Regions from separate parts of the Kitasatospora sp. NPDC059747 genome, predicted to be linked through region 1. Evidence: predicted binding sites of a transcription regulator. Region 1 holds the regulator's gene; the other holds the start of a gene.
The links. Region 1 encodes HspR, which represses chaperone genes until heat shock. Its sites were predicted from a motif close to TTGAGNNNNNNNNNCTCAA; they were not measured.
Positions count from the first base shown of each region.

Region 2: the regulator HspR is predicted to act here: its motif matches at 9,009-9,027, upstream of lon (endopeptidase La).

Region 1 covers NZ_JBHWGV010000126.1:7,719-18,668, reverse strand. The annotation lists partial or broken gene ACFV4G_RS36320 (sugar phosphate nucleotidyltransferase) at 1-239, opposite strand, end outside; gene ACFV4G_RS36315 ((Fe-S)-binding protein) at 574-2,796, opposite strand; gene dnaK (molecular chaperone DnaK) at 3,144-4,991, shown strand; gene grpE (nucleotide exchange factor GrpE) at 4,988-5,611, shown strand; gene dnaJ (molecular chaperone DnaJ) at 5,803-6,948, shown strand; gene ACFV4G_RS36295 (heat shock protein transcriptional repressor HspR) at 6,956-7,471, shown strand; gene ACFV4G_RS36290 (helix-turn-helix domain-containing protein) at 7,678-8,706, shown strand; gene ACFV4G_RS36285 (hypothetical protein) at 9,293-9,919, shown strand; gene ACFV4G_RS36280 (hypothetical protein) at 9,927-10,178, opposite strand; gene ACFV4G_RS36275 (LuxR family transcriptional regulator) at 10,171-10,950, opposite strand, start outside.
Region 2 covers NZ_JBHWGV010000017.1:82,513-93,462, forward strand. The annotation lists gene ACFV4G_RS10425 (serine/threonine-protein kinase) at 1-1,223, opposite strand, end outside; gene ACFV4G_RS10430 (multifunctional oxoglutarate decarboxylase/oxoglutarate dehydrogenase thiamine pyrophosphate-binding subunit/dihydrolipoyllysine-residue succinyltransferase subunit) at 1,479-5,222, opposite strand; gene ACFV4G_RS10435 (sensor histidine kinase) at 5,581-6,711, opposite strand; gene ACFV4G_RS10440 (response regulator transcription factor) at 6,788-7,525, opposite strand; gene ACFV4G_RS10445 (rhomboid-like protein) at 8,095-8,904, shown strand; gene lon (endopeptidase La) at 9,050-10,950, shown strand, end outside.

The DNA of each region.
Region 1 (10,950 bases):
TCGGTCAGGTAGACCAGCTCGATGCCGTACGGGGTGCCGTCCTGGAAGTGGTCCTCGAAGACCTCGGCCAGGTAGGAGGTGGCGAGCACCACGCGGGTGACTCCGGCGGCCGCGGCGCGGGCCAGCTGGTGCGCGATGAAGGGGACGCCCGCCACCGGCAGCATGGGCTTGGGGGTGTGGGTGGTCAGCGGACGCAGTCGCGTGCCCTTACCACCGACCAGCATGATCGCCTCGGTCATGGTCTGCGCTGTTCCCCTTGTGGTCTCTGCGGCCCGGCCCGGCGGGCCGCACCTCTCTTCGTCCGTATGGACCCGTCCGCCCACCGGCCGTCCGGCCGTGGTCCGGCCGTGGTCCGGGTGTCCGGAACGGGTCGACCGGCCCGCGGGCCGGTCTGGCCTACTGTATTTCCTTCCAACCGAATGCCCGTCCGGCGGCTGTGCGATTGGCATCACTCGCCCGCCGCCGGGGCCTGCGGGGCAGCGCCGCCGAGGCCCCAAAAGCCCGGCCCGGCGGAGCGCTTTCGCGGCGGCCGCCGGGCCGGGCAGTTGTAGCAGAACTGTCGAACAGGGGCCGCTACGCGTCCACCGTCGCGGGCTCCTCGGTCTCGGCCGGCGGGGTCGCCTTGACCGAGTCGAGCAGCAGCTGGGCCACGTCGACCACCTTCAGGTGCTCCTTGGCCGCGCCCTCGTTCTTCTTGCCGTTGACCGAGTCGGAGAGCATCACCAGGCAGAACGGGCAGGCGGTGGAGACGATGTCCGGGTTGAGCGACAGCGCCTCGTCCACGCGCTCGGTGTTGATCCGCTTGCCGATGCGCTCCTCCATCCACATGCGCGCACCGCCGGCGCCGCAGCAGAAGCCGCGCTCCTTGTGCCGGTGCATCTCCTGCTGGCGCAGACCCGGGACCTTGTCCATGATCTCGCGCGGCGGGCTGTAGACCTTGTTGTGGCGGCCCAGGTAGCAGGGGTCGTGGTAGGTGATCAGGCCCTCGACCGGGTTGACCGGGACGAGCTTGCCCTCGTCGATCAGGTGCTGCAGCAGCTGGGTGTGGTGGATGACCTCGAAGTGGCCGCCCAGCTGCGGGTACTCGTTGGCGATGGTGTTGAAGCAGTGCGGGCAGGTGGCGACGATCCGCTTGACCGGGGCGTCCTCCAGGGCCGCGTTCAGCGTCTCCACGTTCTGCGCGCCGAGCATCTGGAAGAGGAACTCGTTGCCCAGGCGGCGGGCGGAGTCACCGGTGCAGGACTCCTCCTTGCCGAGGATCGCGAACTTCACGCCCGCGGTGTGCAGCAGCTCGGCGAAGGCCTTGGTGGTCTTCTTGGCGCGGTCCTCCAGGGCGCCGGCGCAGCCGACCCAGTAGAGGTACTCGACCTCGGCGGGGTCGATGTCCTCGCCGATCACCGGCACCTCGATGCCGGTCTCCTTCTTGAGCTCCTTGACCCAGTCGAGGCGGGCCTTGGTGGCCATGCCCCACGGGTTGCCCTTGTTCTCCAGGTTCTTGAGCATCGTCCCGGCCTCGGTCGGGAACGAGGACTCGATCATCACCTGGTAGCGGCGCATGTCGACGATGTGGTCGATGTGCTCGATGTCCACCGGGCACTGCTCGACGCAGGCGCCGCAGGTGGTGCAGGACCACAGGACGTCCGGGTCGATGACGCCGTTCTCCTCGGCGGTGCCGATCAGCGGGCGCTCGGCCTCGGCGAGGGCGCCCGCCGGGACGTCCTTGAGCTGCTCGGCGGTCGCCTTCTCGGTGCCCTCCATGTCCTTGCCGCCACCGGCGAGCAGGTACGGGGCCTTGCCGTAGACGTGCTCGCGGAGGCTCATGATGAGCAGCTTCGGCGACAGCGGCTTGCCGGTGTTCCAGGCCGGACACTGCGACTGGCAGCGGCCGCACTCGGTGCAGGTGGAGAAGTCGAGGATGCCCTTCCAGGAGAAGTGCTCGACCTGGGAGACGCCGAAGACGGCGTCCTCGGCCGGGTCCTCGAAGTCGATCGGCTGGCCGCCGGAGGTCATCGGACGGAGGGCGCCGAGCGCGGTGCCGCCGTCCTCCTCGCGCTTGAAGTAGATGTTGAAGAAGCCGAGGAAGCGGTGCCAGGCCACGCCCATCGAGGGGTTGAGGCCGATGGTGGTCGCCCAGGCGAAGGAGATGCAGATCTTCAGCATCGCGAAGAGCCAGATCAGGTTCTCCAGCGTGCCGTGCGACAGGCCGCTCAGCGCGGAGGTGATCGGGTACGAGACGAGGTGCGCCGGGCCGTACGAGTCGACGCCGTTGAGGGCGCCCTCCAGGGCGCGCAGCATCAGGATGCACAGGCCGATGCCGAGGATCGTGTACTCGACGTAGAAGGCCTGCCAGGCGATCGAGCCGGCGAAGCGGGACTTGCGTCCGGAGCGCGACGGCAGGCTCATCAGCCGGATCACCATCAGGGTCAGGATGCCCAGGGTGGTGAGGGTGCCGACGAGCTCGACGAAGAGCTGCCAGATCATCCAGTGCCCGATGACCGGCAGCTCGAACTCGGCGTCGAAGAGCTGGCCCATCGCGTTGACGATGGTCAGGACCAGGCTGAAGAAGCCGACCGCGACGAACCAGTGCGCGATGCCGACGATCCCCCAGCGGTTCATCCTGGTGTGGCCGATGAACTCGACCGCGACGGTCTTCACGCGCCGGGCGGGCTTGCCGAAGCGGGTGGTGTCCGGCGCGCCGGTCAGCACCACCTTGAAGATGTGCCACGCCGCACGAAGGGCGAGCGCGGTGCCGATCACGAACGTGACCAGCGAGATGACGATCGCTGCTAGCTGCATCGGCTCCGTCTCCTGCGGCTTGCGGTTGAGCAGTCCGGGTTCTACGTCTTTACCAAGGGAGTGTACTCGTCGGTAACTTGCCGGGCCGACGGCCCGGACATTACCGCTCGTCAACAGTTCTCCAGAAGGTTCCCAAGGTATGGCGGCAGTCACGTAACTCCACCCCCGCCACCTCGGCCGGGGCGGCCGTCACTCCGACCGGGGACACCGCGGGCCCCCGCGGCGGCCCACCGAGAGGACCGGCATCAGCAAAGTTGAGTGCTGCTGACTCATAGCTGTTGACGCCGCCCGGCGGGTCATGCATCCTTGAGCCCGTAAAGCTCAACTCTTCCGTGGAGGTATCTACGATGGCACGCGCGGTCGGCATCGACCTCGGTACGACGAACTCGGTCGTCAGCGTTCTGGAGGGTGGCGAGCCCACCGTCATCACGAACGCCGAGGGCGCGCGGACCACGCCGTCCGTCGTCGCTTTCGCGAAGAACGGCGAGGTCCTGGTCGGCGAGGTGGCCAAGCGCCAGGCGGTCACCAACGTCGACCGCACCATCCGCTCGGTCAAGCGCCACATGGGCACCGGGTGGAAGATCAACCTGGACGGCAAGGACTTCAACCCCCAGCAGATCAGCGCCTTCATCCTGCAGAAGCTGAAGCGGGACGCGGAGGCCTACCTGGGCGAGACCGTCACCGACGCGGTCATCACCGTCCCGGCGTACTTCTCGGACTCCGAGCGCCAGGCCACCAAGGAGGCCGGTGAGATCGCGGGCCTCAACGTCCTGCGCATCGTCAACGAGCCGACCGCGGCTGCCCTGGCCTACGGCCTGGACAAGGACGACCAGACCATCCTGGTCTTCGACCTCGGCGGCGGCACCTTCGACGTCTCCCTGCTGGAGATCGGCGACGGGGTCGTCGAGGTGAAGGCCACCAACGGTGACAACCACCTCGGTGGCGACGACTGGGACCAGAAGGTCGTCGACCACCTGGTCAAGGTCTTCCAGTCCGGCCACGGGGTCGACCTGTCCAAGGACAAGATGGCCCTGCAGCGTCTGCGCGAGGCCGCCGAGAAGGCCAAGATCGAGCTGTCCTCGTCCTCCGAGACCTCGATCAACCTGCCCTACATCACGGCCTCCGCCGAGGGCCCGCTGCACCTGGACGAGAAGCTCACCCGCGCCCAGTTCCAGCAGCTGACCTCCGACCTGCTGGAGCGCTGCAAGATCCCGTTCCACAACGTGATCAAGGACGCCGGCATCTCGCTCGCCGAGATCGACCACGTCGTCCTCGTCGGCGGCTCGACCCGCATGCCGGCCGTCGCCGAGCTCGTCAAGGAGCTGACCGGCGGCAAGGACGCCAACAAGGGCGTCAACCCGGACGAGGTCGTCGCCATCGGCGCCTCGCTCCAGGCCGGTGTCCTCAAGGGCGAGGTCAAGGACGTCCTGCTGCTCGACGTCACCCCGCTGTCCCTCGGCATCGAGACCAAGGGCGGCATCATGACCAAGCTGATCGAGCGCAACACCACGATCCCGACCAAGCGCTCCGAGATCTTCACCACGGCCGAGGACAACCAGCCGTCCGTGCAGATCCAGGTCTACCAGGGCGAGCGCGAGATCGCCGCGTACAACAAGAAGCTCGGCATGTTCGAGCTGACCGGCCTCCCGCCGGCGCCGCGCGGCCTGCCGCAGATCGAGGTCACCTTCGACATCGACGCCAACGGCATCATGCACGTCGCCGCCAAGGACCTCGGCACCGGCAAGGAGCAGAAGATGACCGTCACCGGCGGCTCCTCGCTGCCGAAGGACGAGGTCGACCGCATGCGCCGCGAGGCCGAGCAGTACGCCGAGGACGACCACAAGCGCCGCGAGGCCGTCGAGACCCGCAACTCCGCCGAGCAGCTCGTCTACTCGACCGAGAAGTTCATCGCGGACAACACCGACAAGCTCCCGGCCGACGTCAAGACCGAGGTCGAGACCGCCATCGGCGAGCTCAAGGAGGCCCTGAAGGGCGAGGACATCGCGAAGATCCGCGAGGCCTCGGAGAAGGTCTCCACCACCGCGCAGAAGCTCGGCCAGGCCCTCTACGCCAACGCCGACGCCGCCGGTGCCGCCGCCGGGGACTCCGCCGCCCAGGGCAAGGACGACGACGTCGTCGACGCCGAGATCGTGGACGACGAGAAGCACGACAAGCCCAAGGGCGGCGCGGCATGACGGACAAGACGCAGGGCGGCAAGCCCGGCGACGACTCCGCCGCCGAGGAGGCCGTGATCAAGGCCGCCGAGGAGGCCGCCGCGGCCGGCTCCGGCGACGCGTCGGACGAGCTGGCCGCCGCCAAGCGCGAGGCCACCGAGCGCACCGCGGACCTCCAGCGCCTCCAGGCCGAGTACCAGAACTACCGCAAGCGGGTCGAGCGCGACCGGCTCACGGTCCGCGAGATCGCGGTCTCCAACATCCTGGAGTCCCTGATCCCGGTCCTGGACGACATCGGCCGCGCCCGCGAGCACGGCGAGGTCACCGGCGGCTTCAAGTCCGTCGCCGACTCCCTGGAGACGGTCGTCGCCAAGCTGGGCCTCCAGCAGTTCGGCAAGGAGGGCGAGCCCTTCGACCCGACCATGCACGAGGCGCTGATGCACAGCTACTCCTCGGACGTCACCGAGGACACCTGCGTGCAGATCCTCCAGCCCGGCTACCGGATCGGCGAGCGGATCATCCGCCCGGCGATGGTCGCGGTCGCGGAGCCCCAGCCGGGCACCCAGACCACGGCCGGGCCGGACACCGACACCGCCAAGTCCGAGAAGTCGGACAAGGCCGACGGTGGCAAGGACAGCTGACGACCTGTGACGGGCGCACGCCCGTCCCAGCAGATGAACCAGTGCGCTGCGGAGTCGTACGCCGGTCAGTACGGCGATCGGCTCCGCAGCGCACTGTCGGCAACAGGCCCGCGCGGCCGGGCTGTTGACAACGCAGTGCCGCGGGCTGTTGACAAGGCAGTGACGATGGACATCGGGAGGTGGCGCAAGCCATGAGTGGCAAGGACTTTGTCGAGAAGGACTATTACAAGGTCCTCGGCGTGCCCAAGGACGCCACCGCCACCGAGATCAAGAAGACCTACCGGAAGCTGGCGCGCGAGTTCCACCCGGACGCCAACAAGGGCGACGCCAAGGCCGAGGAGCGCTTCAAGGACATCTCCGAGGCGTACGACGTCCTGTCCGACGAGAAGCGCCGCAAGGAGTACGACGAGGCCCGCAGCCTCTTCGCCAACGGCGGCTTCCGCGCCGGCGGGCCCGGCACCGGCAACTACAGCTTCGACTTCGGCGACCTCTTCAGCGGCACCCAGGGCGGCAGCGGCGGCATCGGCGACGTCTTCGGCGGCCTCTTCAACCGCGGCGGCCGGCAGGCCCAGCCCCGGCGCGGCGCCGACGTCGAGACCGAGGTCACCCTCTCCTTCGAGGAGGCCGTCGACGGCGCGACCGTCCCGCTGCGGATGACCAGCCAGGCCCCCTGCCGCGTCTGCAACGGCACCGGCGCCAAGTCCGGCACCACCCCGCGGGTCTGCCCGACCTGCGTCGGCGCCGGCACCGTCAGCCGGGGCCAGGGCGCGTTCGCGCTCTCCGAGCCCTGCAAGGACTGCAAGGGCCGCGGCATGATCGTCGACGACCCCTGCACCGACTGCCACGGCAGCGGCCGGGCCAGCTCCGCCCGCACCATGCAGGTCCGCATCCCGGCCGGCGTCCAGGACGCCCAGCGCATCCGGCTCAAGGGCAAGGGCGCCCAGGGCGAACGCGGCGGCCAGCCCGGCGACCTCTACGTCACCGTGCACGTCGACGCCCACCCCGTCTTCGGCCGCAAGGGCGACAACCTCACCGTGACCGTCCCGGTCACCTTCCCCGAGGCGGCGCTCGGCGGCACCATCGAGGTGCCCACACTCGGCGGCCCCGCCGTGAAGCTCAAGCTGCCCCCGGGCAGTGCCAACGGCCTCACCATGCGGGCCCGCGGCAAGGGCGCCACCCGCAAGGACGGCACCCGCGGCGACCTCCTCGTCACCGTCGAGGTCGTGGTGCCGCAGCACGTCACCGGCGACGCGCTGTCCGCCCTGGAGCAGTACCGCGAGGCCACCGCCTCCGACGACCCGCGAGCCGCCCTGTTCCGGGCGGCGAAGGGAGCGTGACGACCAGATGTCCCCGATGACCCCCGACGGCCCGATCGGCCCGGGCCTCGGCGAAGGCCTGCCCGGCGACGGCCGCCGCCCCCGGCGCGCCGCGGCCCCGCCCCAGTACGTGCTCACCGAGGACACCCCGGTGTACGTGATCTCGGTGGCCGCCGAACTCTCCGGCCTGCACCCGCAGACCCTGCGCCAGTACGACCGCCTCGGCCTGGTCTGCCCCGACCGCACCGCCGGCCGCGGCCGCCGCTACTCGGCCCGCGACATCCAGCAGCTGCGCGAGGTCCAGCGGCTCTCGCAGGACGAGGGCATCAACCTGGCCGGCATCAAGCGGATCATCGAGCTGGAGAACCAGGTCACCGCCCTCCAGTCGCGCATCGCCGAACTCGCGGACTCCCTGGAGGGCGCCGCCGCCGCCCTCCAGCAGCGCGAAGCCGCCGTCCACGCCTCCTACCGCCGCGACCTCGTCCCGTACCAGCCCCCGACCCCCCAGTCGAGCGCCCTGGTCGTCTGGCGCCCGAAGCGCTGACTCGGCTGAACACCCAGCCCGGCCGCCGGTTCCCTCCTGTTCGGGGGGTGCCGGCGGCTTACTTGTGGTGAGAGGGTGCCAATCGAAGCGTCACTCCGCAATGGTGGAACAATGCCCGGTTCCGGATCCCGCGCCGGGATCTAGGATCACCGATGGGGCTCGAGTGCAGCCATAGGGCAGGTTCGGTCGTCAAGAAGGAGTCGTGAATGAACGGGAGGAACGACGCCATTCCGGGTGTCGGTGCACCGGGCACTCTCTCCACCGGAGCGCACGACCTCTACCTCGCGGCAATCCGGGCGCACGGTCGGATAGCCCGCAGTGAAATCGAGGAGCACGACTACAGCCACCTCAGCGAGCTGTTGGACATCGGTCTCCTCACTCCCGACATGGATGATCCGCAGATTCTGGTCGCGGTCGATCCACAACAGCTCGCCACCGGGCTGAGCGCCCTCTGGCAACGCCAGGCACTCGCGCTGCTGTCCCGCGCGATAGCCGTCCCCGGCGACCTTCAGGGTCTCGCGGACGCGTTTCACCGTCCGGAACCGTCCGGCGGAATTATCGAGTACGTCCGCGGCAAGGCACTGATCAGCCAACGGATCAACCACGCCGTGACCACTGCGAAAGAGGAGATACTCGCGGCCCAGCCGGGCGGCCCGCGGCCGCCGGACGTTCTGTCCCGCGTGCTCGACGACGACCTGGCCGACCTCGAACGCGGTATTGCGGTGCGGACCATCTACCATCCGAGCACCAGGTACCACGCCCCCACCCGGGACTACGTCGCGAAGATCACCGAGGCCGGTGGGCGGTTCCGCACCCTCGACGAGCCGTACACCAGGCTGATCATCGTGGACCGGCAGCTGGCCGTCATCCCGGTCGCGGAGGACCTCAATCTGGCGGCCTTCATCCACGACCCCGCCGTCATCCACTTCCTCGTCCACGAGGTGTTCGAGCGCAACTGGAACCGCGGACTGGACTTCACCGGTGGACGAACCGTGCCGCAACAGGTCGTGTCACGGATGCGCCAGACCATCATCGACCTCCTGCTCGAAGGCACGAACCACAGAGTCATCGCCCGCCGCCTCGGCATCAGCGAACGCACCCTCGCCCGCCATCTGGCCGAGATGCGAGAGGACTACAACGTCGAATCGCTGTTCCAACTCGGTTGGGCGCTGGCGCGTTCGTCACAAGAGACCGACGAATCGCCATGCCTCCCCGCCGCTTCCGGCAGCGCATAACGATTCGTCAGTCTCATTCTGTCATGTCCACTGGTGCTCGCCGTCCAAAGCGGTACCCGACGCCTGATTCGAAGTCGCACTAACATCGACCCCAAGCCCGACATGATTGACATGGGCAGATCCATCGGCATCATGACCGGTGACAAGCAGTCCGAAGCCCAGCACGGTAAGGACGCCCGCAGATATCGCTACCGCAGCCGTCTTGGCGACCTGACGCAGACGAGACACGCGCACACCCCAATCCTCTTCAGTGGCCTGTCAGTCGAATGAACAGGCGGCAGACAATCAAACGCTCAGATCGTGCCACACGCCCTATCTGACTGTCACCGTCGCGCCCAGGCGGAAGAGGGTGTCATCTCTCTGCCATGCAGACGGATGCCACCGTGCATCGGTGGACTGCCGACCCTGCTCGATGGACGATCAACTGACGTCCTCACGCCACGCTGCCAAGATCCTCCCTCTCGGCAGTCACGCCAGGACAAGCGTCGAAATAGTGATAAACCCGTCCGATTTCCCCCCGTTCCAATCTCCAAGCCAAGCGTCGGCGGCGAGCAACCGAGTGCCAATGCCTTCCCCCGGAGTCGACATGACCGAGCCCTACCTGCGTCACCACGACAGCCAGGCCACCGAAGGCCGGCGTGCACGTGTGTTTCTGGCCGCACCGCTGATGCGGCTGACCGGGCCCGCGGACAGCGTGGTGACGCTCGCCAGCCGGACGCGGCTGACCACGCTGCGCACCACGCTCCTCCGCAGCGGGGCCGCCGTGTACAGCGCGCACCACAGCGACGCCTGGACCGTCGCCGGGCGGGCGCCGGAACCGCGGGTTCCGTCGGACTTCCGGGCGCTGCAGTCGGCGGACCTGGTGTTCGCCTACGTCGGCGCCCCGCTGTCGGCCGGGGTGAGCCTGGAGCTGGGCTGGGCCTCCGCGCTGCGCAAGCCGATCGTCCTCCTCGTCGACGAGGCCATCACGCACAACCCGCTGATCGCCACCATCGAGCAGGTCGCCCCCGTCCTGCCGCTGGTCTTCGACGACACCTGGTCGCAGGAGGCGCTCAACCACACCGTGGAGACGGCGCTCGACTGGGCCGGCATGGCGCTGTCGCTGCGCGAGGGCTTCTGGACCGCCCCCGGCGAGCAGTTCAACGTCCCCCGTCAGCAGCCCCCCGTGGCCGGCCGGGCCGGCTTCTGGCCGTCGGGCGCCGCCACCGGCTGACCCGCGGTCATCCACCGGACTCCCCCGTCCGGGATCCCCGCATCTGCCGGCCCGGCTGGAACAGCGTCTCCGCGTCGTACAGCTCACGCAGCCGGGCGATGTGACCGGCCACGGTCCGCTCGCTCGACCCCATGCGGCCCGCGATCGCCCGCTGCGTGAGCCCCTGCGCCAGCAGGCGGCCGCCGTCCCGCGGGATCGCGCGGTAGAGCGCGCGGGCGGAGTCGTCCGGGAGGGCTTCGGACAGGGTCGGGTCACCCATCGGCGTCGCCCTTCAGTTGCCAGCCGAGTTGGAAGAGGGTCCGGGCGCCGTAGCGCTCGCGCAGGCGGGCGAGGTGGCCGGCGACGGTGCGTTCGCTGAGGCCGAGGCGGGTGGCGACGGCGCGCTGGGTGAGGCCCTTGCTCAGCAGCGTGGTGACCCGGTCGGCGGTGCGGCCGGGGGCGGCGCTCGACCAGTCGGTGACGTCGGCCCTGGCCCAGTCGCGTTCGAAGACGGCGACCAGGGCGGCGACGGCGGCGGGCTCGGTGATGAAGGCCGCGACGTCGTGGCCGGGGTGGACGGAGACGACGGCGGTCCGCCGGTCGACGACGAGCATCCGCTGGAACGGCTCGTTCAGGACCCGGACCAGCGAGCCGTGCCGGGTCACCTCCTTCGCGTAGGCGATCACGTGGGGCTGCCGGCGGGCGACGGGCTGGTAGAGCGTCCGGATCCGACGGCCGCTGGTCAGCAGCGCGACGTCCTGGTGGAGCGCGAGTTCGAGGGTGACCGGCTGCCGGGTGCCGGGCTGGGCGGTGAGCACTTCCTCGCCGCACTCGGACAGGACCCGGGAGAGCCGCAGGCGGATGGCGTCCTGGCCCTCGACGTACGCGGCCTCGCCCGTGGGGGAGGCCGCCCGGGGTGCGGCGTCGTAGGCGTGGGAGAGCGGGCCGAGGGCGGCCGGGAGCCGTTCGGCGTGGACGAGCAACCGGGTGGCACGGGTGCGCAGTTCGGTGCCGAGGCGGTCGCCGACGGAGCGCGGGTCGACGGCCGTGTA
Region 2 (10,950 bases), on a different contig from region 1:
GGGGTGTCGTAGGTCGGCGGCTCGCTGCGCAGCTGCACGGTGGGCGGCGAGGTGAGCACCGGGGCGGTCGGCGCCTCGGTGGGCGGCTGCGGGGCGCCGTACGCGCCGACCGGCGGCGGCACGAAGCCGGGCGGGGGGCCCGCGGGCGGCTGGTGGGTGACGGCCGTGGCCGGGTGGGTCGGCCCGGTGGGCGACGGGAGGACGGTCGGCGGCGGGGGAGTGGCGGGCACGGCCGGCATCGGGGTCGGCGGGGTGGCGGGGACGGCCGGCACCGGCGTGGGCGGCGTCTTGGGCAGGTCCGAGCGACGGGTGATCTCGGTGTTGACCTGGCGCGGCAGCCAGTCCTCGCCGAACCGCAGCTGCCCGCCGACCTCCGGGTGGTTGCGGGCGACCTGGATGATCTCGGCGGGCGTCGGCCGGTCCTCCGGGAGCTTCGCCAGGCAGCGCAGGACCAGCTCGCGCAGGTCGGCCGGGACGGCGTCCAGGTCGGGCTCCTCGTGCACGACCCGGTAGAGGACGGCGGTGTCCGGGCCGTCGCCGAACGGCGCCGCGCCGCCGGCCACGTACGCGGCCAGCGCGCCGAGCGCGAACACGTCGGTGGCCGGGGTGACCGGGCGGCCCTGGGCCTGCTCGGGTGACATGAAGGCGGGGGAGCCGATCCGGTAGCCGGTGCCGGTCAGCGCGGTGGCGTCGGCGGCCCGGGCGATGCCGAAGTCGATCACCCGCGGGCCGTCCCCGGCGACCAGCACGTTGGCGGGCTTGAGGTCGCGGTGCACCACCTCGACGCTGTGGATGGCCTGCAGCGCCTCGGCGATACCGCCCATCAGCAGCAGGACGGTGCGCACCGGCAGCGCGCCGTTCTCGCGTACGACCTGCTGGAGGGACGGGCCGGGCACGTACGCGGTGACCAGCCAGGGGGCGTCCGAGTCCAGGCCGCCGGAGTCGATCACCTGCGCGGTGTAGAGCCCGTGGATCCGCTGGGCGTTGCTGACCTCCTGGGCGAAGCGGCGGCGGAACTCGCCGTCCTCGGCGAACTCGGGGCGGACCACCTTGAGGGCGACCGGGCGCCCGCCCGGCGTGTACGAGAGGTAGACCCGGCCCATGCCGCCGGCGCCCAGCCGGGCGAAGAGCCGGTAGCCGCCGACCTCCCGGGGGTCGTCGGGCTGCAGCGGCTGGAAGACCGGCGGGAGCTTGCTGGCGTCCCTCGGCGTGTCGGCGGTCATCTGGGTCATCCCCCTGGGAGAGCGGTGAGGTCGTCCGACCGGCCCGGGCCGCGGTGACGGGGCTCCCGGGGCAGCGATCTGGCGAGGCATAACCTATCGATCCGTCAGCGGGCCCGGCACGCCGGTATCCGATTGGTTGCAGAGCTGCGACCTTGACATGGCATCGTGGGGAAACGGTTCTGCCGCAAACGAAACGGCCCCCGCCCTCCCGCGAGGGGAGGACGGGGGCCGGTTGCGTCAGCCTGGCTCAGGGCCTCAGATCGAGTAGACCTCTTCGATCAGGGCCTGCTGCTCGGCGGCGTGGCGCTTGGCCGAGCCGACCGCCGGCGACGACGCCGCCGGGCGGGCGACGCGGCGCAGGCGCGAGCCGTTGGCGCTGCGGCCGATGACGACCTGCAGGTGGTCGACCAGGTTCATCGCGATGAACGGCCAGGAACCCTGGTTGGCCGGCTCCTCCTGCGCCCAGATGAACTGGACGTTGTCGCCGTAGCGGGCCAGCTCCTCCTGGAGCTCGGCCACCGGCAGCGGGTAGAGCCGCTCGACCCGGACGATCGCCGTGTCGGTGACGCCGCGCTCGGTGCGCGCCGCCTCCAGGTCGTAGTAGAACTTGCCGGCGGTGATGACCACCTTGCGGACCTGCGCCGGGTCGACGGTGGAGTCGCCGATGACCGGGCGGAACGAGCCGGACAGGAACTCCTCGGTCGCACTCGCCGCGGCCTTCAGGCGCAGCATCGACTTCGGGGTGAAGACGACGAGCGGCTTGTGGTGCGGATTGTGCGCCTGCCAGCGCAGCAGGTGGAAGTAGTTCGACGGCAGCGTCGGCATGGCGACCGTCATGTTGTTCTGCGCGCACAGCTGCAGGAAGCGCTCCGGGCGGGCGGACGAGTGGTCCGGGCCCTGGCCCTCGTAGCCGTGCGGCAGGAGCAGGGTGACGCCCGAGTGCTGGCCCCACTTCTGCTCGGCGGAGGCGATGTACTCGTCCACCATGGTCTGCGCGCCGTTGACGAAGTCGCCGAACTGCGCCTCCCACATGACCAGCGCGTTCGGGCGGGTCAGCGAGTAGCCGTACTCGAAGCCCATGGCCGCGTACTCCGACAGCAGGCTGTCGTAGACGGTGTAGCGGGCCTGGTCCTCGGTGAGGTACTGCAGCGGGGTGTAGTCCTCGCCGGTCTTGCGGTCGATCAGGACGGCGTGCCGCTGGCCGAAGGTGCCGCGGCGGCTGTCCTGGCCGGCCAGGCGGACCGGGTGGCCCTCCATGAGCAGCGAGCCGATGGCGAGGGTCTCGCCCATCGCCCAGTCGATGGTGTTGTCCTCGACCGAGGCGGCGCGGCGCTGCAGCTGCGGGAACAGGCGCGGGTGGACGGTCAGCCACTCCGGCAGGTTGACCTGCGAGGCGGCGATCCGCTTGACCATCTCCTGGGAGATGCCGGTCTGGATGCTGACCGGGAAGTCGGCGACCGGCTTGCCGGCGGCGCCGACGGCCGGCGTCTGGGCCGCGTCGCGGACCTCGGCGAAGACCTTCTCCAGCTGGCCCTGGAAGTCCTGGAGCGCCTGCTCCGCCTCTTCCATGGTGATGTCGCCGCGACCGATCAGGCCCTCGGTGTACAGCTTGCGCACCGAGCGCTTCTTGTCGATCAGGTCGTACATCAGCGGCTGGGTGAACGACGGGTTGTCGGCCTCGTTGTGACCGCGGCGGCGGTAGCAGATGAGGTCGATCACCACGTCCTTGTGGAACTCCTGGCGGAACTCGAAGGCGAGCCGCGCGACGCGGACCACGGCCTCCGGGTCGTCGCCGTTCACGTGGAAGATCGGGGCCTCGATCATGCGGGCCACGTCGGTGCAGTACATCGAGGAGCGCGAGGACGCCGGGGCGGCGGTGAAGCCGACCTGGTTGTTCACCACGAGGTGGATCGTGCCGCCGGTGCGGTAGCCGCGCAGCTGCGACATGTTCAGCGTCTCCGCGACGACGCCCTGGCCGGCGAAGGCCGCGTCGCCGTGGATCTGGATCGGCAGCACCGGGAAGGTGGTGCCGCCCTGGTCCAGGACGTCCTGCTTGGCGCGGACGATGCCCTCGACGACCGGGTCGACCGTCTCCAGGTGGGAGGGGTTCGCGGCGAGCGAGACCTTGATGGTCTCGCCGTCCAGGCCGGTGAAGGTGCCCTCGGCGCCCAGGTGGTACTTGACGTCGCCGGAGCCGTGCATCGACTTCGGGTCCAGGTTGCCCTCGAACTCGCCGAAGATCCGGGCGTACGGCTTGCCGACGATGTTGGCCAGCACGTTCAGGCGGCCGCGGTGGGCCATGCCGATGACGGCCTCGTCGAGGCGGTGCTCGGCGGCGGCGTCGATCGTGGCGTCCAGCAGCGGGATGAGCGACTCGCCGCCCTCCAGCGAGAAGCGCTTCTGCCCGACGTACTTGGTCTGCAGGAAGGTCTCGAAGGCCTCGGCGGAGTTCAGGCGGCGCAGGATGCGCAGCTGCTCGTCGCGCTCGGGCTTGGAGTACGGCTTCTCCAGGCGTTCCTGGATCCACTTGCGCTGCTTCGGGTCCTGGATGTGCATGTACTCGATGCCGACGGTGCGGCAGTACGAGTTGCGCAGCAGGCCGAGGATGTCGCGGAGCTTCATCATCTTCTGGCCGCCGAAGCCGCCGACCGCGAACTCGCGCTCCAGGTCCCACAGGGTGAGGCCGTGCTGGACGACGTCCAGGTCGGGGTGCTTGCGCTGCTTGTACTCCAGCGGGTCGGTGTCGGCCATCAGGTGGCCGCGCACGCGGTACGCGTGGATGAGCTCCATGACGCGGGCGGTCTTGTTGACCTCGTCGTCGTGGGTGGTGGCGACGTCGGTGGCCCAGCGGACCGGCTCGTACGGGATCCGCAGCGACTCGAAGATCTCGTCGTAGAAGCCGTTCTCGCCGAGCAGCAGGCGGTGGATCTCGCGCAGGAACTCGCCGGACGCCGCGCCCTGGATGACGCGGTGGTCGTAGGTCGAGGTCAGCGTCATGATCTTGGAGACGCCCAGGCGGGACAGGGTCTCCGGGGCGGAGCCCTGGAACTCGGCCGGGTACTCCATGGCGCCGACGCCGACGATGGTGCCCTGGTTCTGCATCAGGCGCGGCACGGAGTGCACGGTGCCGATGCCGCCGGGGTTGGTCAGCGAGACCGTGACGCCGGTGAAGTCGTCCATGGTCAGCTTGTTGGCGCGGGCCCGGCGGACGATGTCCTCGTAGGCCTGCCAGAAGCCGAAGAAGTCGAGCGTCTCGGCCTTCTTGATGGCCGCGACGACGAGCTGGCGGTCGCCGTTGGGCTTGACCAGGTCGATGGCCAGGCCCAGGTTGATGTGCTCGGGCTTGACCAGGAAGGCCTTGCCGCCCTCCACCTTGTAGCTGTGGTTCATCCCCGGGTGGGCCTTGATGGCCTGGACCAGGGCGTAGCCGATCAGGTGGGTGAAGGAGACCTTGCCGCCGCGGGCGCGCTGCAGGTGGTTGTTGATGACGATGCGGTTGTCGATCAACAGCTTCGCCGGGACGGCGCGGACCGAGGTCGCGGTCGGCACCTCCAGCGAGGCGTCCATGTTGGTGGCGACGGCCTTCGCCGGGCCGCGCAGCTGGACCAGCTCCGGGCCGGTGGCCTCGGGAGCGGCGGGGGCGGCCGGGGCCGCGGCCTTGGGGGCCGGCGGTGCGGCGGGCGCGGCGGCGAGCGGCGCGGGAGCCGCCACCGGGGCCGGGGCGGCCGGCGCGGCGGGGGCGGGCGCGGCGGCCGGAGCAGCAGCGGGCGCGGGGGCAGCGGCAGGGGTCGGCGTGGGGCCGGCCTGGGTCGCGGCCTGGGTCACTGGGGTCACCTCGGAACCGGGCTTGTAGTCGGCGAAAAAGTCCCACCAGGCTCGGTCGACCGAGTTCGGGTCCTGGAGGTACTGCTGGTAGATCTCATCGACGAGCCACTCATTGGGACCGAAGCCAGTGGAGCTAGCCGAGCTGTTGGGGGTTTCTTGGGACTGTGGCGACACGGCGGCAACCGCCCTCTTCCGCTTCCTTTTGGGATGTTTGGACAGCGGGGATTAAGGCTACGCCCCTGACCAGTGATCGCGCAGTCCCCGGGGGGCAGGCGTCGTCCAGATCACAGTCCTGACCTGCAGATTGGCCGAAAATGTGCGTTAGAAACGCGCATCTGAGGGGAACCGACCAGGCCCGATCGCCCCGCAAATCGGGATGAAAACGGACAAAAGCCAGGTCGAATCTTCGAACGATCTTCGTGTACGTCTGTGTCGGATCTGTGACACAAACCCCACTGCGCACCCTCGGGAGCCCTTCGGGACCTCCCTTGGGGGATCGCACGAGACGATCATGCGGGCCGGCCGCCGCGGGTCAGCGCGGGCCGGGCAGCCGGACCTCGATCCGGCAGCCGCGCGGGGACTCCGCGACCGCGATCCGCCCGCCGTGCAGGTCCACCGCCCAGCGGGCGATGGCCAGGCCGAGGCCGGTGCCGCCGTCGGAGCCCGGCCCCTGGGCGGTGGCCGTGCCGCTGCGGCTGAACCGCTCGAACACCCGGTTGCGGTCGGCCGGCGGGATGCCGGGCCCTTCGTCCTCGACCTCCAGCAGCAGGCCGCCGGGCTCGCCGTCGGGCCGTGCGCGCACCGTCACGGTGCCGCCGGGCGGGGAGTGCTTGCAGGCGTTGTCGACCAGGTTGGCGACCACCTGGTGGAGGCGTTCCGGGTCCGCGACGCCGGTCAGGCCGGCCGGGCTGACCTCCAGCGCGAGCCGGACGTCCCCGCGCCGGGAGAAGGCCCCGCCCGCCGTCGCGCCGTCCACGGTGACGCCGCGCAGCACGCCGTCGAGGAACTCGCGCACCTCGAAGGGGCGGGCGTCGAGGTCGACCACGCCGTCGTCGATCTTGGAGAGGTCGAGCAGGTGGGTGACCAGGCGGCCGAGCCGCTCGGTCTGCTCCAGGGCGGCTCCGAGGGTCGCCGGGTTGGGCTGCACCACGCCGTCCACCACGTTCTCCAGCACGGCGCGCAGCGCGGCGATGGGCGTGCGCAGCTCGTGCGAGACGTTGGCGACCAGTTCGCGCCGGTGGCGGTCGGCGGCCTCCAGGTCGGCGGCCATCTGGTTGAAGGTGGCGGCCAGCTCGCCGATCTCGTCGCGCGAGCTCACCTCGACCCGGCGGCTGTAGTCGCCGGAGGCCATCGCGCGGGCGGCCGCGGTCATCTCGCGCAGCGGGGCGGTGAGCCCGTGCGCGAGGAACTGCATGAAGAGCAGCGACGCGATCATCGAGAAGATCATGATGATGCGGATCTGCGTCTCGGACTTCATCGCCACGACGACCATGCCGCTGGCGAGGAAGACGGAGACGATCACGAGCAGCGCGAGCTTGCCCTTGATCGACCGGACGGGGTCGAGCGGCCGGATGTCGGCCCAGACCCGGCGGGCGGCGCGGGCGGCGAGGGTCTGCGACCGGGTGCCGGCGGCGTCGCCGTTGCGTTGCTGTGGAAAGGTCATTGGTCCCTGTGGTCCCCCGCATGGGTACGGCGGTTCGGGACACGGGCCCCCCGGAGGCCCGATGCCCGAGGCGCCGCTAGGAGAGCGGGGCCTCCAGCGCGTAGCCGACACCGTGGACGGTGCGGATCCAGCTGGCGCCGATCTTCCGGCGCAGCGCCTTGACGTGGCTGTCGACGGTGCGGGTGCCGGACGCGTCGGTCCAGTCCCACACCTCGGCCAGCAGCTGCTCGCGGGTGAGCACGGCGCGCGGCTGGGCGGCCAGGCAGGCGAGCAGGTCGAACTCGGTCGGCGTCAGGTGGACGTCGCCCGAGGCGAGCCGCACCCGGCGCTGCACGTGGTCGATCTCCAGCTCGCCGAAGCGCAGCGAGCCGAGCGCGGGCGTGCGGGCGGCCTGCTGGGCGCGCTCGACGCGGCGCAGCAGCACGTTGACCCGGGCGGCCAGTTCGCGCATGGAGAAGGGCTTGGTCATGTAGTCGTCGGCACCGACGCCGAGGCCGACCAGCAGGTCCGTCTCGTCGTCGCGCGCGGTCAGCATCAGCACCGGCACCGGTCGCTGGGCCTGGATCCGGCGGCACACTTCGAGGCCGTCGAATCCGGGCAGCATGATGTCGAGGACGACCAGGTCCGGCTGCCAGGTGTGGAAGCCGTCGACCGCGCCGGGGCCGTCGTGGGCCACGGCGACCTTGAAGCCCTCCGCGCCCAGCCGGGCCGCGATCGACTCCGCGATCGTGGGCTCGTCCTCCACCACCAGCACTCTGCGCTGGCTGCTCACCGTGCCGCCGCTGTTGCTGTTGTCCTGCTGAATTTCTGTCACGGTCACGCCACCGCCCCCAGGGCTGCGGGCCGGCCACCTGTGGGGATGGCGGGGCTCCGCTTCGTAGTCTTGTTCCGTCGTGGACTGTGTGCCGGGTCCGCCGTCCCGTCGCGTGCGCGGATCGGAGGGCGGAGGTCGGCCACCCGCTTCTCCCGCGCACTTCGCAGCGTACGGACAGCGGCTGCCTCCCGGCAGGTGGACCGGACGTTTCCGGCCCGTTGGGCCGGTTCCGGCCCGCTCTCGGACCCACTCACGAGTGGGCACGGGCCGATACCTTACCCGGCGTTTTTTCACTGCGTAACGGTACGTATGCAGTCGAGTTGACGCCAAGTCGCCGGTCAGGGCCGTTACTGACGGGTCAAACGGAAGTAGGTCTGGACCAATGCCGGAATCCGGCCGGTCGGCCGGTTCCCCGGTCTTCACGGGCTTTTCTCAGCTGGTTCTCAGAACCTCGACGTAACGTGATCACGACAACGCCCCGCGGGAGGGATTGCGGACGCGCGCCGGTACGTTGGTTCCCCCGGGCGGGAGCCGGGGACCGGTTGCTGCGGGCGTGGAGCGGAGGCGGCATGGCTGGACTGCGGCGCGGTGGCGGACCGGTGGGACCGCGCCCGGGGCCGTGCCCGCCGTGGGCCGGACCGCCGTACGGGATGCTCCGGCTCGGGCTGCGCACCGGGGTGGCCGAGTGGCTGCTGGCCCGGGTGCCGACGCCCCGGCGCAACCCTTTCGCCCTCGGATATCTCGCCGTGGTGGGCGCCACCACGACCTTTGCCGAACTCGCGGATCCGGATCTCGTCCTGCGGCTGCAGGAGGCCTCCAGTTCGGACGGCCACAATCTTTTGCACCACCCTTTGCGGGCGCTGCTGCTCAGTGGTTTCTGGGTGGCCGGCTCGGTGTGGATGCCGTACCTCTGGGGATTCGCCTTCACCGTCGCGCCGCTGGAGCGCCGGGTCGGTTCCCGGCGGGCGGCGGCGGTCTTCGCGATCGGGCACGTGACGGCCACGCTGCTGTCCCAGGCGGTGGTGATCACCGCCGTGGAGACCGGGCACCTGGAGTCCGCGGCGATGGACTACCTGGACATCGGGGTCAGCTACGGCGTGCTGGTCAGTCTCGGCGCGCTCGCCGGGCTGCTCTCCTGGCGCGGGCGGCTGCTGGCGCTGGGCGGCGCGGCGGCGCTGATCGCCGAGCAGATCGTCACCGAGAACGACCTGGTCACCGCGGTGGGCCACCCGGTGGCGGTGCTGACCGGCGTGGCGCTGTGGCGCTGGCTGCGCCACGGCCCCCGGCGCGGGCCGCGCCCGCTGCGCGCGGAGCTTCCGGAGGCCGGTCCCGGGCCGGCCGCGGCCGCCGGCGGCGCCCCGGTCTTGGACGTCCGTTAACTCGTTCGGGGGTTTTTGACGACCTTCCCGCCGCCTCCGCCCGCACCCCTTTTCCGTTCGCTCACGGCGAACAAAGGTCGGGGAACATCCGGCGCCCCCGAAGCCTTAGTCAGGTCGACTCAAGTTCGCTGACTGGGGAGAGATCATGGCATCGACGTCCGCACCGCTCACCCTGCCCGTGCTGCCGCTCGACGACGAGGTCGTCCTGCCGGGCATGGTCGTCCCGCTGGACCTGAAGGACACCGAGGTGCGCGCCGCGGTGGAGGCCGCCCGCGCGGCGGCCGGCGGCGCCGACAAGCCGCAGGTCCTGCTGGTCCCCCGGGTGGACGGCTCGTACGCGGCGGTCGGCACGCTGGCCGCCGTCGAGCAGGTCGGCCGGCTGGCCGACGGCCCCCACGCGATCGGGCAGCCGGCGGCGCTGGTGCGCGCCGTGCGGCGGGTCCGGATCGGGGCCGGCACCACCGGCCCCGGCGCCGCCCTCTGGGTCGAGACCACGCCGTTCCGGGAGTCCTCGGTCGGCATGCCGGTGGCCGGCCGGGCCGCCGAGCTCGTCAAGGAGTACAAGGCGCTGTCCACCCAGTGGCTGCGCAGGCGCGGCGCCTGGCAGATCGTCGACCGGGTGGACCGGATCGAGGGCGTCGGCGAGCTCGCCGACAACATCGGCTACGCGCCCTTCGCCACCGCCGAGCAGAAGCTCAAGGTGCTGCTGGAGGCCGACCAGGTCGCCCGCCTGGAGTACGCGCTGGCGCTACTGCGCGACCACCTCGCCGAGGAGGAGGTCAACGACACGATCCGCAAGGACGTCGAGGAGGGCGTGGCCAAGCAGCAGAAGGAGTTCCTGCTCCGCCGCCAGCTGGAGGCCGTCCGCAAGGAACTGGCCGAGCTCAACGGCGACCCGGCCGACGAGGAGGGCGACTACCGTGCCCGCGTCGAGGCGGCCGACCTGCCCGCGGGCGTCCGCGAGGCCGCGCTGAAGGAGGTCGACAAGCTGGAGCGCGCGTCCGACCAGTCGCCCGAGGGCTCGTGGATCCGTACCTGGCTGGACACCGTCCTGGAGCTGCCGTGGAACGAGCGCACCGAGGACGCGTACGACATCACCGGCGCCCGCGCGGTGCTGGACGCCGACCACGCCGGCCTCGGCGACGTGAAGGACCGCATCGTCGAGTACCTCGCGGTGCGCAAGCGCCGTTCCGAGCAGGGGCTCGGGCTGGTCGGCGGCCGCCGAGGGGGTGCGGTGCTGGCCCTGGTCGGGCCGCCCGGCGTCGGCAAGACCTCGCTCGGGGAGTCGGTGGCCCGCGCGATGGGCCGCACGTTCGTCCGGGTCGCGCTCGGCGGCGTCCGGGACGAGGCCGAGATCCGCGGCCACCGGCGCACCTACGTCGGCGCGCTGCCCGGCCGCCTGGTGCGGGCGATCAAGGAGGCCGGCTCGATGAACCCGGTCGTCCTGCTCGACGAGATCGACAAGGTCGGCTCCGACTACCGGGGGGACCCGGCCGCCGCCCTGCTGGAGGTGCTGGACCCGGCGCAGAACCACACCTTCAGGGACCACTACCTGGAGGTCGAGCTCGACCTCTCCGACGTCGTCTTCCTCGCCACCGCCAACGTGCTGGAGGCCATCCCCGAGCCGCTGCTCGACCGGATGGAGCTCGTCCGGCTCGACGGCTACACCGAGGACGAGAAGGTCGTCATCGCCCGCGACCACCTGCTCCCGCGCCAGCTGGAGCGGGCCGGGCTCGGCAGCGGACAGGTCGGCGTCGAGGAGGCGGCGCTGCGCAGGCTCGCCGGGGAGTACACCCGGGAGGCCGGCGTGCGGAACCTGGAGCGCTCGATCGCCCGGGTGCTGCGCAAGATCGCCGCGCAGGCCGAGCTCGGCGAGCGCGAGCTGCCCGCCGTGATCGGCGCGGACGACCTGCGCGCCCTGATCGGCCGCCCGCACCACGTGCCGGAGGCCGCCCAGGAGCCGGCCGAGCGGCGCACCGCCGTCCCCGGCGTGGCGACCGGCCTCGCGGTCACCGGCGCCGGCGGCGACGTCCTCTACATCGAGGC